Regions from separate parts of the Niveispirillum sp. FG148 genome, predicted to be linked through region 1. Evidence: predicted binding sites of a transcription regulator. Region 1 holds the regulator's gene; the other holds the start of a gene.
The links. Region 1 encodes LexA, which represses DNA repair genes until DNA is damaged. Its sites were predicted from a motif close to ATGTTCTANTTTGGTTC; they were not measured.
Positions count from the first base shown of each region.

Region 2: a site for LexA is predicted at 4,962-4,978, ahead of ACODTW_RS27705 (ImuA family protein). Genes of this name have one in related genera too.

Region 1 covers NZ_JBMDKJ010000010.1:25,668-33,000, reverse strand. Annotated here, with positions in the region: gene ACODTW_RS12755 (anthranilate synthase component II) at 1-406, shown strand, start outside; gene trpD (anthranilate phosphoribosyltransferase) at 414-1,451, shown strand; gene trpC (indole-3-glycerol phosphate synthase TrpC) at 1,448-2,272, shown strand; gene moaC (cyclic pyranopterin monophosphate synthase MoaC) at 2,269-2,754, shown strand; gene ACODTW_RS12735 (molybdopterin molybdotransferase MoeA) at 2,863-4,062, shown strand; gene lexA (transcriptional repressor LexA) at 4,296-5,033, shown strand; gene ACODTW_RS12725 (hypothetical protein) at 5,166-5,387, shown strand; gene ACODTW_RS12720 (hypothetical protein) at 5,406-5,615, opposite strand; gene lipB (lipoyl(octanoyl) transferase LipB) at 5,617-6,297, opposite strand; gene cimA (citramalate synthase) at 6,471-7,333, shown strand, end outside.
Region 2 covers NZ_JBMDKJ010000054.1:8,905-16,237, forward strand. Annotated here, with positions in the region: gene ACODTW_RS27670 (matrixin family metalloprotease) at 1-1,625, shown strand, start outside; gene ACODTW_RS27675 (hypothetical protein) at 1,682-2,302, shown strand; gene ACODTW_RS27680 (hypothetical protein) at 2,439-2,771, shown strand; gene ACODTW_RS27685 (hypothetical protein) at 2,840-3,058, opposite strand; gene ACODTW_RS27690 (endonuclease/exonuclease/phosphatase family protein) at 3,055-3,927, opposite strand; gene ACODTW_RS27695 (hypothetical protein) at 4,065-4,241, shown strand; gene ACODTW_RS27700 (ribbon-helix-helix domain-containing protein) at 4,255-4,668, opposite strand; gene ACODTW_RS27705 (ImuA family protein) at 5,010-5,591, shown strand; gene ACODTW_RS27710 (hypothetical protein) at 5,930-6,142, shown strand; gene mobF (MobF family relaxase) at 6,147-7,333, opposite strand, start outside.

The DNA of each region.
Region 1 (7,333 bases):
CCATGCCGCGGCCGAACATAAGATCCCGCTGATGGGTGTGTGCCTTGGGCATCAGGCCATCGGTCAGGCCTTTGGCGGCCGGGTCATCCGCGCGCCGGAACCCATGCATGGCAAGCTGTCGGACGTGTATCATGATGGCAAGGGTCTGATGGCGGGCCTGCCCAGCCCGTTCAAGGCCACGCGTTACCATTCCCTGATCGTGGAGAAGGAAACGCTGCCGGATTGCCTGGAATCCACGGCCTGGCTGCCTGACGGCATGATCATGTCGCTGTCACACAAGACGCTGCCCATCCATGGCGTGCAGTTCCATCCGGAAAGCATCGCGTCCGAACATGGGCACAAGATCTTCGACAATTTCCTGACCCTGGCCGGCGTGACGCGCGGGCCGCGGCTGCGCGTAGCGTGAGGCGGCGATGTCGGGAAATATGGGGGATTTCAAGACGCTGCTGGCCAAGGTTGCCACCGGCGCCAGTCTGAGTGAGGAGGAGGCGGAACACGCCTTCTCCATCATCATGGCGGGCAATGCCACGCCGTCGCAGATGGGCGGGTTCCTGATGGCGCTGCGCGTGCGCGGCGAAACGGTGGCGGAGATCACAGGCGCCGCCCGCGCCATGCGGGCCAAGGCCATCCGGATCGACGCGCCCGACGGCATCATCGACACCTGCGGTACCGGTGGCGACGGGGCCCATACCTACAACATCTCCACGGCCGTGGCCTTTGTCATTGCCGGCTGCGGTGTGCCGGTGGCCAAGCATGGCAATCGCGCCATCTCCTCCAAATCGGGGGCGGGGGATGTGCTGTCGGCGCTGGGCGTCAATCTGGATGCCGATTTCACCCTGGTGAAGCGGGCGCTGTTCGACGCCCATATCGGCTTCCTGCTGGCGACCCGCCATCACACGGCCATGCGCAATGTCGGGCCGACGCGGGTCGAACTGGGCACGCGCACCATCTTCAATCTGATGGGCCCGCTGTCCAATCCGGCTGGTGCCAAGCGGCAGTTGATGGGCGTGTTCGACGCCAGATGGGTCGAACCGCTGGCCCATGTGCTGCGCAACCTGGGCTCCACCCGCGCCTGGGTGGTCAGCGGCGCGGACGGTCTGGACGAGATCACGACCACCGGCCCCACGCATGTGGCCGAGTTGCGCGATGGTCAGGTCCGCACCTTCACCATCACGCCCGATGATGCCGGCCTGCCGCGCGCCACGCTGGCCGAGCTGCGCGGTGGCATGCCGGAGGAGAATGCCGAGGCGTTGCGCGCCGTGCTGGCGGGGGCCGAAGGCGCCTACCGCGACATCGTCCTGCTGAACGCGGCGGCCGCCCTGGTCGTGGCCGACGCCGTGCCCGACCTGAAGGCGGGGGTGGCGAAGGCCGCCGATTGTATCGCATCCGGACAAGCGACCCTGGCGCTCGACCGGCTGGTTTCCATCACCAACACGCCGTTGACGCTATGACCAACCAACAGACACCCGACGTCCTGGCCCGTATCTGCGCCGACAAGGCCGACCATGTGGCCCGCGCCAGGGCCGCCCGGCCCCTGTCCATGGTGGAAGCACTGGCCCGGGAGCAGCCGGCCCCGCGCGGCTTTGCCAAGGCGCTGGAGAACACCGTGGCGCAGGGGCGCTGGGCCCTGATTGCAGAGATCAAGAAGGCCAGCCCCTCCAAGGGCCTGATCCGGGCTGATTTCGACCCGCCGACCCTGGCGCGGGCGTACAGCGACGCGGGCGCCACCTGCCTGTCGGTGCTGACCGATGTCCCCTATTTCCAGGGGGATGACGCCTTTCTGCAGGCGGCGCGTTCCGCCGTGGACCTGCCGGCGCTGCGCAAGGATTTCATGATCGATCCCTATCAGATCGTGGAAAGCCGGGCGCTGGGTGCCGACTGCATCCTGCTGATCATGGCCTGCCTGGACGATGTCCTGGCCCGCGACCTCTATGACGCCACCGTGGATCTCGGCATGGATGTGCTGGTGGAGGTGCATGACGAGGCGGAGATGGAACGGGCGCTGAAGCTGCCCGGCGGTCTGCTGGGCGTGAATAACCGCAACCTGAAGACCCTTGCCATCGATCTGGCCACGACGGAGCGCCTGGCCGCCATGGTCCCGGCGGGCCGGCATCTGGTGGCGGAAAGCGGCATCCACAGCCCGGCCGACCTGACCCGGCTGGCGGCAGCCGGGGCGCGGCGCTTCCTGATCGGGGAAAGCCTGATGGCCAAGCCCGATGTGGCGGCCGCCACCCGTGCCTTGCTGTCCACACCCATGGTGGCAGCAGCATGAGCAACCCCCTGACCCATTTCGACGAGGCGGGCAACGCCGCCATGGTCGATGTCTCCGCCAAGGAGGAGACGGTCCGCGTCGCCATCGCCCGCGGCCATGTCACCATGCGGCCGGAGACATTGGCCTTGATCCGCGATGGGGGAGTGGAAAAGGGCGATGTGCTGGGCGTGGCCCGGCTGGCCGGGATCATGGCGGCGAAGAAGACGCCCGACCTGATCCCGCTCTGCCATCCGCTGATGCTGTCCAAGGTTGCGGTCGATTTCCAGCTGGATGCCCGCGCCAACCGGGTGGAGATTGAGGCCACGGTCAAGCTGAAGGGCCGCACGGGTGTGGAGATGGAGGCGCTGACCGCCGTCACGGTGGCCGCACTGACCATCTATGACATGTGCAAGGCTGCGGATAAGGGCATGATCATCGGCGGCGTGCATCTGGTCTATAAGGAAGGTGGCAAGAGCGGCACCTTTTCCGTGCTGCCGGAGTAAGGGCCGCACAGGATCGGGAGAAAATCGGGGGTGTCGCCGCCTTGCCCCGTTGCCGTCCGTGATATATGCCCCAATATGTCGACGTCCTGCGACTGACGGAGCATCCGCGTGATCCCCCTTTCCGAGGCCCGTGCCCGCATCCTGGCCAAGATCGCCCCGTTGCCGGCCGAACAGGTGCCGATCACCCAGGGGCTGGGCCGGGTGCTGGCCGCCGATGTGGTGGCGCGCGTCACCCATCCGCCTGTCGCTGTATCCGCCATGGATGGCTGGGCCGTACGCACGGCGGATATCGCCTCCTTCCCCGTCACGCTGACCCGCATCGGGGAAGCGCCGGCCGGTTGCCCCTTCATGGGCGCGGTGGGGCCGGGGCAGGCCGTGCGCATCTTCACCGGTGGCGCCCTGCCCGATGGGGCCGACACCGTGGTGGTGCAGGAGGATGCGGACGATCATGGCGCCACCGTTACATGCAAGGATGGCGGTGGCCCCGGCCGCTGGGTCCGACCGGCGGGGCAGGATTTTGCCACGGGTGATGTCGGGGTGCCGGCGGGGCGCAAGCTGACCGTGCGCGACATCGCGCTGGCCGCGTCGATGAATGTGCCCTGGCTGAAGGTGCGACGCCGCCCGCGTGTCTCCATCCTGGCTACCGGCGACGAGGTGGTGATGCCCGGCGATATGCTGGCGCCCGGCCAGATCGTCAGTTCCAATTCGCTGGCCCTGTCCGCCCTGGTCCGGCAACTGGGTGGGGAGGCGGTGGATCTGGGGATTGCCGGCGACAGCACCGACAGCTTGTCCGCCCTGATCGCCGCTGCGTCGGGCACCGACCTGCTGGTCACCATCGGCGGCGCGTCGGTGGGGGAACATGATCTGGTGCGCTCCGCCCTGGGTGCGGCCGGGCTGGAGCTGGATTTCTGGAAGATCGCCATGCGGCCGGGCAAGCCGCTGATGTTCGGCCGCATGGGCGGCGTGCCCGTCATCGGTCTGCCGGGCAATCCGGTTTCCGCCCTGGTCTGCGCCTGGCTGTTCCTGCGCCCGCTGCTGCTGGGCCTGCAGGGGCTGCCCACGGATGACGCGGTGCGCGACGCCGTGCTGGCTCGCGATATGGGCCCCAATGACGGACGGGCCGACTTCATCCGCGCCAGACTGGCGGTGGACGGGCAGGGCAGGGAAGTGGCCGAGCCATTTCCCAAACAGGACAGCGGAATGTTGAGCCGGCTGGCCTGGGCCGACTGCCTGATCCTGCGCGCGCCGCACGCCCCGGCCGTGAAGGCCGGGGAGATGGTGCGGATCATGCCGCTGGACGCGCTTTGACGCGGTGATCCGCCCGGCTTCGGCTTTTTTCCTCCCGGTCTGGCGCAACACGGCCTGCAACCATGCAGGGAGTATCCTTTCCGAAGCTTCACCAGATTCTCGCAGAAAAACACGAACCAAACTGGAACATTGATTGACGTTCCGGGATTGTTCTATATTCTGACAGTGAATATGCCGATGGCTGGACGCCCGAATATCGGGCGGTCGCGACCGGACCAGGCTGAGGGGATGCCATGCTGACGCGCAAGCAACAGGAACTGCTGTTCTTCATCAATGACCGGCTGAATGAGGGGGGCGTGTCGCCTTCGTTCGATGAGATGAAGGATGCGCTGGGCCTGAAGTCGAAGTCGGGCATCCATCGTCTGATCACCGGACTGGAGGAGCGGGGGTTCATCCGTCGCCTGCCGCACCGCGCCCGCGCGCTGGAAGTGCTGCGCCTGCCGGAGAAGCCGTTGGCCAAGACAAAGCCCGTGCCGGCCGCTGCCGCCCCGGCCCCTGTGGCGGAGGTGTCGCCGCGCTTCAAGCCCAATGTCATCAAGGGGGATTTCCGCGGCGCCCTGCCGGGTCGGCAGGCCAGCAACGATGCCGAAGCGGTGGCCCTGCCGCTCTATGGCCGCATCGCCGCCGGTTTGCCGATCGAAGCGATGCGCGATAATTCCGTCACCATCGATATCCCGGCCAGCATGGTGGGGGCTGGTGACCATTACGCGCTGGAAGTCGCCGGTGACAGCATGGTGGAAGCCGGCATTCTGGACGGCGACACGGTGATCATCCAGCGCTGCGACACGGCGGAGAATGGCACCATCGTCGTCGCCCTGGTCGATGGGCAGGAAGTGACGCTGAAGCGGCTGCGTCGGAAGGGCAATTCCATCGCCCTGGAACCGGCCAACCCGAATTACGAAACCCGGGTCTTCGGCTCTGACCGCGTCAATGTGCAGGGCCGGCTGATCGGGCTGATCCGGCGTTACTGATCCCGTTGGTTGTGGCGGCCCGTCCCCACGGAAGGAGGCGCCGCCGCAATCCCGTCACCGACGTGCCGTGCTTTCGCCCGGTGCCGCGCGCAGGGTCCTGGTCATCCAAGCCTGTTGATGGTGACCCCGATCATGTCCGCCGTTCCACCGCGCATTCTGCTTTTGCTGCTGCTGCTGCCGCTGCTGTTGGCCGCCTGCGCCGGTCCCTGTGGTCGCATCGACAGGGAATTGCGGCAATTGAATGCCGACACCATCCGCAACCCCGCCATCGCCGCCGACGGGCGTTATCTGTCGCAGTTCCAGGAGCTGGCGGCGCAGTCGGTCGAACATGGCTGCCTGGCGGACGACCGGTAGGGGACGTGTCCAGGGGGCTCAGCCCCTTCCTTCCATCAGGTCGCGGATGCGCGACAAATGCTGGCAGGCGCGGCCCACCCCCAGCAGCAGCACGCCCAGCAGCAGGCCGACCAGGGCGGGGCCATAGGTGTCCGGCGTGGGGGCGACCAGCATGAAGGCGCTGACCACCAGGGCGGCGGTGCCGACGCCGTAAAGGACCAGGGCGCTGATGCTGCGGCGCGGGTTCATCTCAATCCTCCACGGCGCAGGCGGCGGGCGTCCGGGCGACGGCATTTTCGCCGAACACTTCTTCAAACGCGGCCTGCATGGCCATGTCCACCTCCGGCATCGTGACGATATGGCCCAGGGCCGCCAGCGAGGTGACGCCATGTTCGCGGATGCCGCAGGGCACGATTCCCCCGAAATGGCTCAGGTCCGGCTCCACATTCAAGGAGACACCGTGGAAGCTGACACCGCGACGCACGCGCACGCCGATGGCGGCGATCTTGTTCTCTGTGCCCGGCTGGCCGAAGGGACCCATATCGACCCAGACGCCGACGCGGCCGCAGCGGCGTTCGCCCTTTACGGCGAACTGGGCCAGGGTGCGGATCAGCCATTCCTCCAGCCGCCAGACGAAATCATGCAGGTCGCCGCCGCGCGCCTGTACATCCAGCATGACATAGCCGATGCGCTGCCCCGGCCCATGATAGGTATATTGGCCACCGCGCCCCGCCTGGAACACGGGGAACTGCATGGGGGCCAGCAGGTCCGTCTCCCGCGCCGACGTGCCGGCGGTGTAGAGCGGGGGATGTTCCAGCAGCCAGACGGTTTCCGGCGCCGTGCCGGCCCGCACCTCGGCCACGCGCGCTTCCATGAAGGCAAGGGCTTCCGGGTATTCGACTAGGCTATCGCTGATCCGCCACAGGGCCATGATGGGCAACTTCCGAAGCTTGGGGGGAGCTTTGGCTGCCTATTTAGGGCAAAAACGCCCGCTTACCAATGGGCATGCGACCGGGGGACAGTTGCCCCATGCGCGCATGACCATTGATCCGCCGGCCGCGATGCGCCACATTCGGCAACGTCGTTGCTATCTGGCCTTTGATTATGAACGAAACGAACCGCGTCTATCTCTATGACACCACGCTGCGCGACGGGGCGCAGACCTCCGGCGTTGATTTCACCGTGGCGGACAAGATCGCCATCGCGCAGGAGCTGGACGCGCTGGGCATTGATTATGTCGAAGGCGGCTGGCCCGGGGCCAACCCGACGGACGACGCCTTCTTCGCCGATCCGCCGCATCTGCACCGCGCCACCTTCACGGCCTTTGGCATGACCCGCCGGCCGGGCCGCAGCGCGTCGAACGATCCTGGCCTGTCGGCCCTGCTGGACAGCCCGGCCGATGCGGTGTGCATCGTTGGCAAGACCTGGGATTTCCATGTCGATGTCGCGCTGTCGATTCCGCGGGAGGAAAATCTCTCCCTGATCGCCGACAGCATCCGGGAAATCGCGGCGCGTGGGCGTGAGCCCTTGTTCGACGCTGAACATTTCTTCGATGGGTTCAAGGCCAATCCCGATTATGCCCTGTCCTGCGTGAAGGCGGCGTATGAGGCGGGGGCCCGCTGGATCGTGCTGTGCGACACCAATGGCGGCACCCTGCCGGACGAGGTGGAACGCATCGTCGGGGAAGTGACCAAGCACATCCCCGGCGGTCGCATCGGCATCCACACCCATAATGACACGGAAAACGCCGTGTCCAATTCCCTGGCCGCCGTGCGCGCCGGGGCCCGCATGGTTCAGGGCACGCTGAACGGGCTGGGGGAGCGCTGCGGCAATGCCAATCTCCTGTCCCTGATCCCGACCCTGTCGGTGAAGATGGGGTTCGAGACGGGGGTGGATGCCGATGGCATGGCCCGTCTGGTCCATATCAGCCGCATGCTGGACGAGCGGTTGAACCGCACGCCCAACCG
Region 2 (7,333 bases), on a different contig from region 1:
CCACCGAGAACATCGGTAAGACGTTGAGCTTCAGCACAGATAACTTCTCCGCTGCCGAAAAGTTCGCCGCTGGCTTTGGGGCCTATCCGGGTGCTGTGTACGGTTCGAATATTTCTGTCACATTCTTGCCCGCTGCGGGCGACATCCGCATCGACAACGAACGACTTGACCGCTGGCACACTGACGGGCTGACCACGAGTGAGTACAACGGCATTGCCCATGTCGTCATCCATGAGATCGGGCACGCTCTTGGCATCTCCCATCCGTTCGACAACCAGATCAAGTTGTCCGCCGACTACCAGGTCAAGCTGCTGACCGTCATGGCCTATGACGACGTGGGCAAGAACACCTATGGCTTCACCGCCGCCGGCAGCGCCCTGATGGTCGATGACAGCAACCTGAAGATCCTCGACGTATTGGCCATCCAGCACCTCTACGGGGCCAATACCGCGACCAACGCCGGCAACAATACCTACGCCTGGGCGCAGGACACGGCCTTCCGCACGACGCTCTACGACGCGGGCGGCGTCGACACGATCGACCTGTCCGCCTCGACCATGCGGTCTGCCGTCGACATGACCCCTAACAGCCTGTCGAGCGTCAATCTGCGGGTGACGACCGCCGAGAAGCTGGTCAACACGGCTACGCTCTACCACAGCCCCGAGACCGCCGCGATGCTCTATACCGGCGAAAACAATCTCGGCATCGTCGGCACCATCGAGAATGTCCGCGCCGGCAGCGGCAACGACCGGATCAACGGCAACGCCGTCAACAACGAGATCAGCGGCGGGGCCGGCAACGACAGCATCTGGGGCGGGGCCGGCGACGACCGCCTGATCCTGGGTGCCGGCAACGACCGGGTGGTCGCCGGGAGCGGCAACAACATCGTGGACGGCGGGAGCGGCATCGACGTCGCCGGGTTGGCCGGGTCGCGCGCCATCCACACGATCACCCGCCAAACGGATGGCAGCCTCAAGGTCATGGGCCCGGAGGGTGCCGACACCTACATCGGCACCGAATTCCTTGCCTTCAACGACGGGGGCAAGGTCGGCCTCTGGATGAACGCCGACGTCAAGCTCGGCGGCGGGTTCGACGAAACCTTTTACTTGGCCAAGAACCCCGACGTGGCGGCCGCCGTCGCCCGCGGTGCGCTGTCCAGCGGCTTCGCCCACTGGCAGCAGTGGGGCCAGGCCGAGGGCCGGGCCGCCATCGACGCCCGGGCCAACCCGCTCTACGACGAGGTGGGCTACCTGGCCGCCAACCCCGACGTGGCGGCCGCAGTCGCCGGCGGCGGCCTGCGGAGCGGCTATGATCACTACCTGGCCTACGGCAAGGCGGAAGGGCGGTCCCTGACTCCGCTGTTTGACAGCGCCTACTACCTGGGCAAGAACGCCGACGTGAAGGCGGCAGGGATGGACGCCTGGGCCCATTTCATGAACTACGGCTGGCGCGAGGGCCGCGACCCGTCGGCCTACCTGGACGTCAGCGCCTACCTGGATGCCAACACCGACCTGAAGGCCGCCGGTGTCAATCCCCTGACCCATTATCTCATGTACGGCCAGAGCGAGGGCCGCCTGCTGACCGCCACCAGCGACCTGGGCCTGGACTGGACCTATTCCGGCTGATCGGTGCGCCGCCGCGACCCAGCCCTCAGAAACCTCATTACAAGGATGTGCATCAAATGTCTGATTCCGCCCGCCCGCCGCAGGCCGCTGAGCCGATCTATGATTTCAAGACCACGAAGGAAGGTGACAAGATCATCATGGATGTATTCGTAAAGCAGACAAGGAGGAGTAAAATCTTTCTTTGCGTAATTTTCCTGATCATTCTGCCGATCATTATTGCGTCAGCAGCAGATCCATATTCCGGTCTGGCCTTTATTTCAACAATCATGCCTTTGGTGGGCGTGTGCTATATTATCTGGTTGCTCTTTAAGGCGGGTAAGCAAATCGCAACGACCCGAATTGAGATCGACGCCAACCGGATCGCTATCCCTGAGGCAAAGAAACTTTTCGATGTTGCTCACGTCCGGTCCATTGGATGGGGCTTGACCAGGCCGAGAAAGGAGACGCCGTCGGCCGTCTACTATGGTTCCGGCGTGGCTGGGGCCTTTACCGCCGGTACCCAGAACGCCAGCCAAGTCGCCAATGCGGACTTCGTGCGCCAATATGGCTATTGCATCTACCTCGTCTACGGTTCGCGCCGTGAAACCCTTGTTTCCGGGCTTCACGAGGACTTGGTGGAAACGATTTACGACGAGTTCGCCAAGAACCTCAAGACCTGCGGCCACTCGTTCGGCTGATTGAGGCAGGCCCCAGACGTTGCAGCCGAGGGCTGCCTTTCGACCACCGCATTCACAACGTCCCGACGGCCCTGGCGATGACCACGCAAGCGGGGCCGGTTCAATTCGACCACTGACCACGACTGAAGGACATAAAATGAGCAATATCCTGAAATACTGCCGGGTGCTGACCCTGGTGCCGCTGCTGATGATGGCGGGGTGCGGCAACGGTGAGCCGGGGGAGGATGATATGCGCAATGCCATTCAAGCCCAGTTCGACAGGGCGAATGAGGCAACCAAAGCCGCCGGGGGTGGGCAGCAGATCGTCTTGCATGAATTCAAAAAGCTGAGTTGCGCCAAGGTCGATGGAAGCACCGTCTTCATCTGTACGGTTACGCTTCGCGTTGATGGACCTTTTCTCAACAACGCGGGCGGAACGACGCAGATGAAGTTCACGCGGGCTGATTCAGGCTGGGTTGTCGTCCAGTGAACCCACGGCACAGATGGGGGCTGTAGAGCCCCCATTAACCGACCAACCTTGAAAGACAGCTGCTACCATCATCTACCGACATCCATGCCGTTATCCCTGGCAATGCGCTGCATCGACAGTTCGAACAGCAGCCATCCGCCAACGATGCCGGCGATCCCCAATGGCAGAAGCACCGACGTCATCCAAAAAGCAGATGCCAACAGCGCAGCGACGCCGCCGATGAAGGCGGCGATGGACGCGATTGCCAGCGCACTGGCTGCGCGGGAGATACGAGGCGGAAACTTCATCGGATCTTGATCGAAACAGGGCAGTGGTCACTGACCCGCTTCTTATCGTCCCTGGATGTTTCGGTATAGACCAGGACCCCGAAGGAACCGTCCTTGGCGCGGCGCGCGATGGGGCCGCCAAGGATGATCTGGTCGATGAACTCGGGATACTCGCCCGCCCAGCAGTGGTTGGCCTTGCCCGCCGTGGCCAGCTTCAGCGGCGACGGGCCATTGTCCAGCACCTTCCAGAGCGGGTCCTCGTCGCGCAGCCGTCGATTGAAGTCCCCAGCGACCAGCAATGATGTTCCCTCGGCTTGCCGCGCGTCGATCCATTTCGACAGGATGGGCATCTGCTCGGCGATGACCGGGCAGGCGTCGTTCTGGCTTTTCGGAGAGAAGCAGCCACTTTTCAGATGGACGGCCAGTGCGCGCAGGTCGCCGCCGGGCAGATGGAACACGACCTCGACGCCTTTGCGGAGGCTCCTCGGCTGGCCGTCCAGCAGGTCCAACGCGGCCAGGTCCGGCATGCGCGTGAACTTGACCGACTTGCGGATGGCCCAACCCGCGCGCTGGAAATCCGTTTCGTCACCCAGGATGACCGTGTACTCGTTCGGATCGAAGACCTTGGCGGCCGCCTCGACGGTGTCGACCTCCTGCAGGGCAACGATGTCGGCATCAAGCTTGGCCGCGTAACCGCGCAACCTAGCGAAGTCCTCGTCCGTGCGTTGGTAGATTGCCCGCTTGGGGTCGGCGTTCGGCCCGTTGATCTCGCCGGCCCTCAGTGTCAGCCAACCCATGTTCCAGGTGGCAACCTTAACGTCCTTCGCCAGTGCGGCGACCGGCAACGTAGCGGCCAGGATGGCGGCGAGAAGGGCGGGCAGGCGGCGCATTCGGATCTCCCAGGCGATGGCGTAGAGCCAGGGCTACCGATTATTCCATGACCGTTCAACCACGGGGGGCGATTTTCCGGGCGCTTGGCAATTGTTCCTTATTTGTTCTATAATCCACATATGACACGGAGATCGCCATGGACGAAGTCGAGGAGAGCCGCGCGGTGGTGCCGCATGCCATATCGGGGGAGGACTTTGTCGGCAGTCCCTTCCGGCTGGTCGCCGTCAAGCGCCGGAGGCCCGCCCCGATTCCGATACAGGAACATGTCTCCGCCGCCAAACCTGCAAGGCCGATGATCTGGGACTGGGGCTGATCATCGCCGTGGTTCAGGCCGGCACCAGGTCGCGGTCGCCACGTACCGCTTCCGCCCCGATATTGTCCTGAGGCTCTGACAGGGCCTGGAGGATCTGGACCGGGCGGACGCCTGCAACATCTTCCTTGAGACGCATCAGTTCGCGGAAATAGGCGATCGCAAAAAGCCGCAACGCACCGGCGAGGGACGTGTCGCCACGGCGCTTGTCGATTTCCGTTACGACCTGTGAGAGGTCGCATCCCTCACGGTGGGCGATGAGGCGCAGGCTTTCCCATTCGCTTCCGCGCAGCCGAAGGCTGGTCCGTTTGCCGGCAACGTTGACGTTATGGATTTCAGACGCCTGGCTCAGCCTCATTTCGTCCAGCGCGGGATCATCGTTGGTGATAGTCGTGCGACGGCGGCTTAGTGGCGGCATCTGACTCTCCATAATTGTGTTTCTTCTTATATGTTATCCTATCGAGTCAATATCGGGTGGTGAACTGCTTCACCCTTTGACCCGCTGGTCGGGGGGATAAAGAAGCGAGGGCCGCAAATCAGGCGGGGATTGTAAATCTCCCCGCTGGTGGCAGTTGGGAGCAAAAGCGCTTGGGACGGCTGACTTCCGCTCCACGCGCCGTGGCGACGGCCATTACGCGAACGCGGCCCTGCCCACCTCTCGATCACCTACCTTCAAACAACCCTACGCGCCCTCCCCCTGCAAACAGGCCGCTTGACTCTCCCAATCTAAAAAAGAACATATAAGGAACAAACCTATTCCAGTAGCCTTCCTTGCGGAACGCGTCCGCCATAGCGTCCCTGCGCGCGCAAATCGCCCAGATCGAAGGCCAGTCCCGCCAGGAAGGCGGCGTGCTGCCTTTTGGGCTGCCCGTCCTCGACGCTAAGCTGCCGGGCGGCGGGCTGGCCCTGGGTGCCTTGCACGAGGTGGCGGGTGGCGGGCCGGGAACCGTCGACGGCGCGGCAGCGGCGCTGTTCAGCGCCGGCATTGCGGCCCGTACCGAGGGGCCGGTCTTCTGGATATGCACTCAGCCGGACCTCTTCGCCCCGTCGCTGGCCCAGGCCGGCCTGCCGCCCGACCGCGTCATCTACGTAGAGGCCGGCGATGACAAGACGGTGCTGGCCTGTACCGAGGAGGCACTGCGCCATGGCAGCCTGGGGGCCGTCGTGGCGGAGGTCGCGGCGCTGAACATGACCGCGTCGCGGCGCCTCCAGCTGGCGGTGGAAGGCAAACAGACCATCGGCATCGCGCTGCGCCGCTGGCGTCGGCAGGCGGACGCCGCCGACTTCGGGCAGCCGACATCCGCCGTCACCCGCTGGCGGGTGTCTACGTTGACCGGGCCCATCTGGCCCTGACGCTGCGCCGGCGCCCGAACGACCAACTGCGCCTTCACGAGCTGTCGAACCTGGCCGCGCACATGCGGGTGGCATCGGCGTGGCGACCATCAATGGCGCCGCCTCGGCGCTGCGCTTTTTCTTCAGCGTGACGCTGGGTCGCCCCGATCTGGCCCGCAGCCTGATCGTCACCCGCTACAATCCAAGCTGCCGGGTGTGCGCAGCGTCGAGTAGGCCACCCGATTGTTTGAGGCAGCGCCGGGGATCAAATACAAGGCGGCGCTCGGCGTCTCCTATGGTGCCGGCCTGCGGGTCTCGGAGGTGGACATCATAGGGTTGACGATATCGACAGCACGCGCATGCTGATCCTCGTCGAGCAGGGCATCGCCCGCTGTCGACGGGAATTCGCGGACGGGACACATGAATTCGACCTCGCCGTTGATCAAGAGGTGACGACCACAGACATAAGACGGATGATCCTCATGGCTGTCACTGCCACGGGCTTGACCTGCGGCATGCCGGAGACGTTCTGGTCCTGGATCGCGCAGGGACAATTCGTTCCGATGATGTAGGATATCAGTCCGGTGTAGGGTCATCATCCCGCCCAGGTGGCTTGGCAGCGGGCGTGGCTGCTGTAAGCATTCTCTCGAGCATCAATACTGCCCTAGGTTGTGGTTGGTCTTTCGCTGCCTGACGGCGCTCCTTGGTTGCGTTGAACTCGGCGACCAATGCAGCAAACCGTTCGTCTCTCCTGGTCTGGTTTTCTCGGATTTTTCTGACAGCCTGGCCGATTTCGGTAATCTTGGCATGCAGCTTCGCGAACATGCTGTCCCCGTTCAGCGCTGTTGCCGGCTGGGTGACCAGCGCTGAGGTCGCTGAGCTCTGCTGGATTGATTTGGCATTGCTCAAGTCGGGGTGCTTCACCGTCACCGGCCCGCCAACCGCTATACCCTTGAAAAGGCCCTTCCGGATCCAGGTCACCAACTCTTCCTGATCCAAAAGGCTGGCAACGCAGCGTGGCCGAAAAGCGAGCCCGGACTCGTCAGCCCAGGCTTGAACGAACCGTTCCTTATCCTTGGGTGCGGACCCTTGAGGAACAACCAGGATACGGCAATCCACTCTATGGTGGGCAAGAGAAGCGAGGACACGCTGCCGGTCCAACGGCTTGGTGGCGACGATGACCACCCGGTCGACCATCAGATTGCGGGCCCCGGTCGCAGTCCGCGCGACAGCGTGCTGCAATCGCACCCGCCGTCGCCCGCGACGCTCGCCTTTGACGACGAGGTCATCGCCAGTGATGATGACCTTGCGCCCGTACGGCTCCTGGGTCGCCGTGATGATGGGGGCACCGTTATAATCCTGGTCGACATCCTCGATGGTCAGGACATCACCGCTGACCAGCCCCAGATCGCCATGCGCCTCATGAATGACGACGCGGTCGCCTTTGCGGATGCGCATTCTATGAGAGCTGGGGCCAAACTCCCCGCCAGCAACGGCGATGACAACTTCTTCGGAAGGATACATGTCGGCGAACGGCAGGTTTTTCCGTACCGCTTCGGCAACGGCACGGGCCTCGGCGTTGGTCGCGCAGATCACCAGATTGTCACGGAAGGCGGCGGCGGGTAATTTGCCATTCGCCATGTCGTCGATGATCCAATCCGCGACCAAATCCGCGGCTTTCATCAATGCGTCGTTGGCGTTGGCGACCAAATCAACCCGTCCGGCGCCAGCGAGGCCAAGCAGCGCCTGCACAGGCCGGCCGG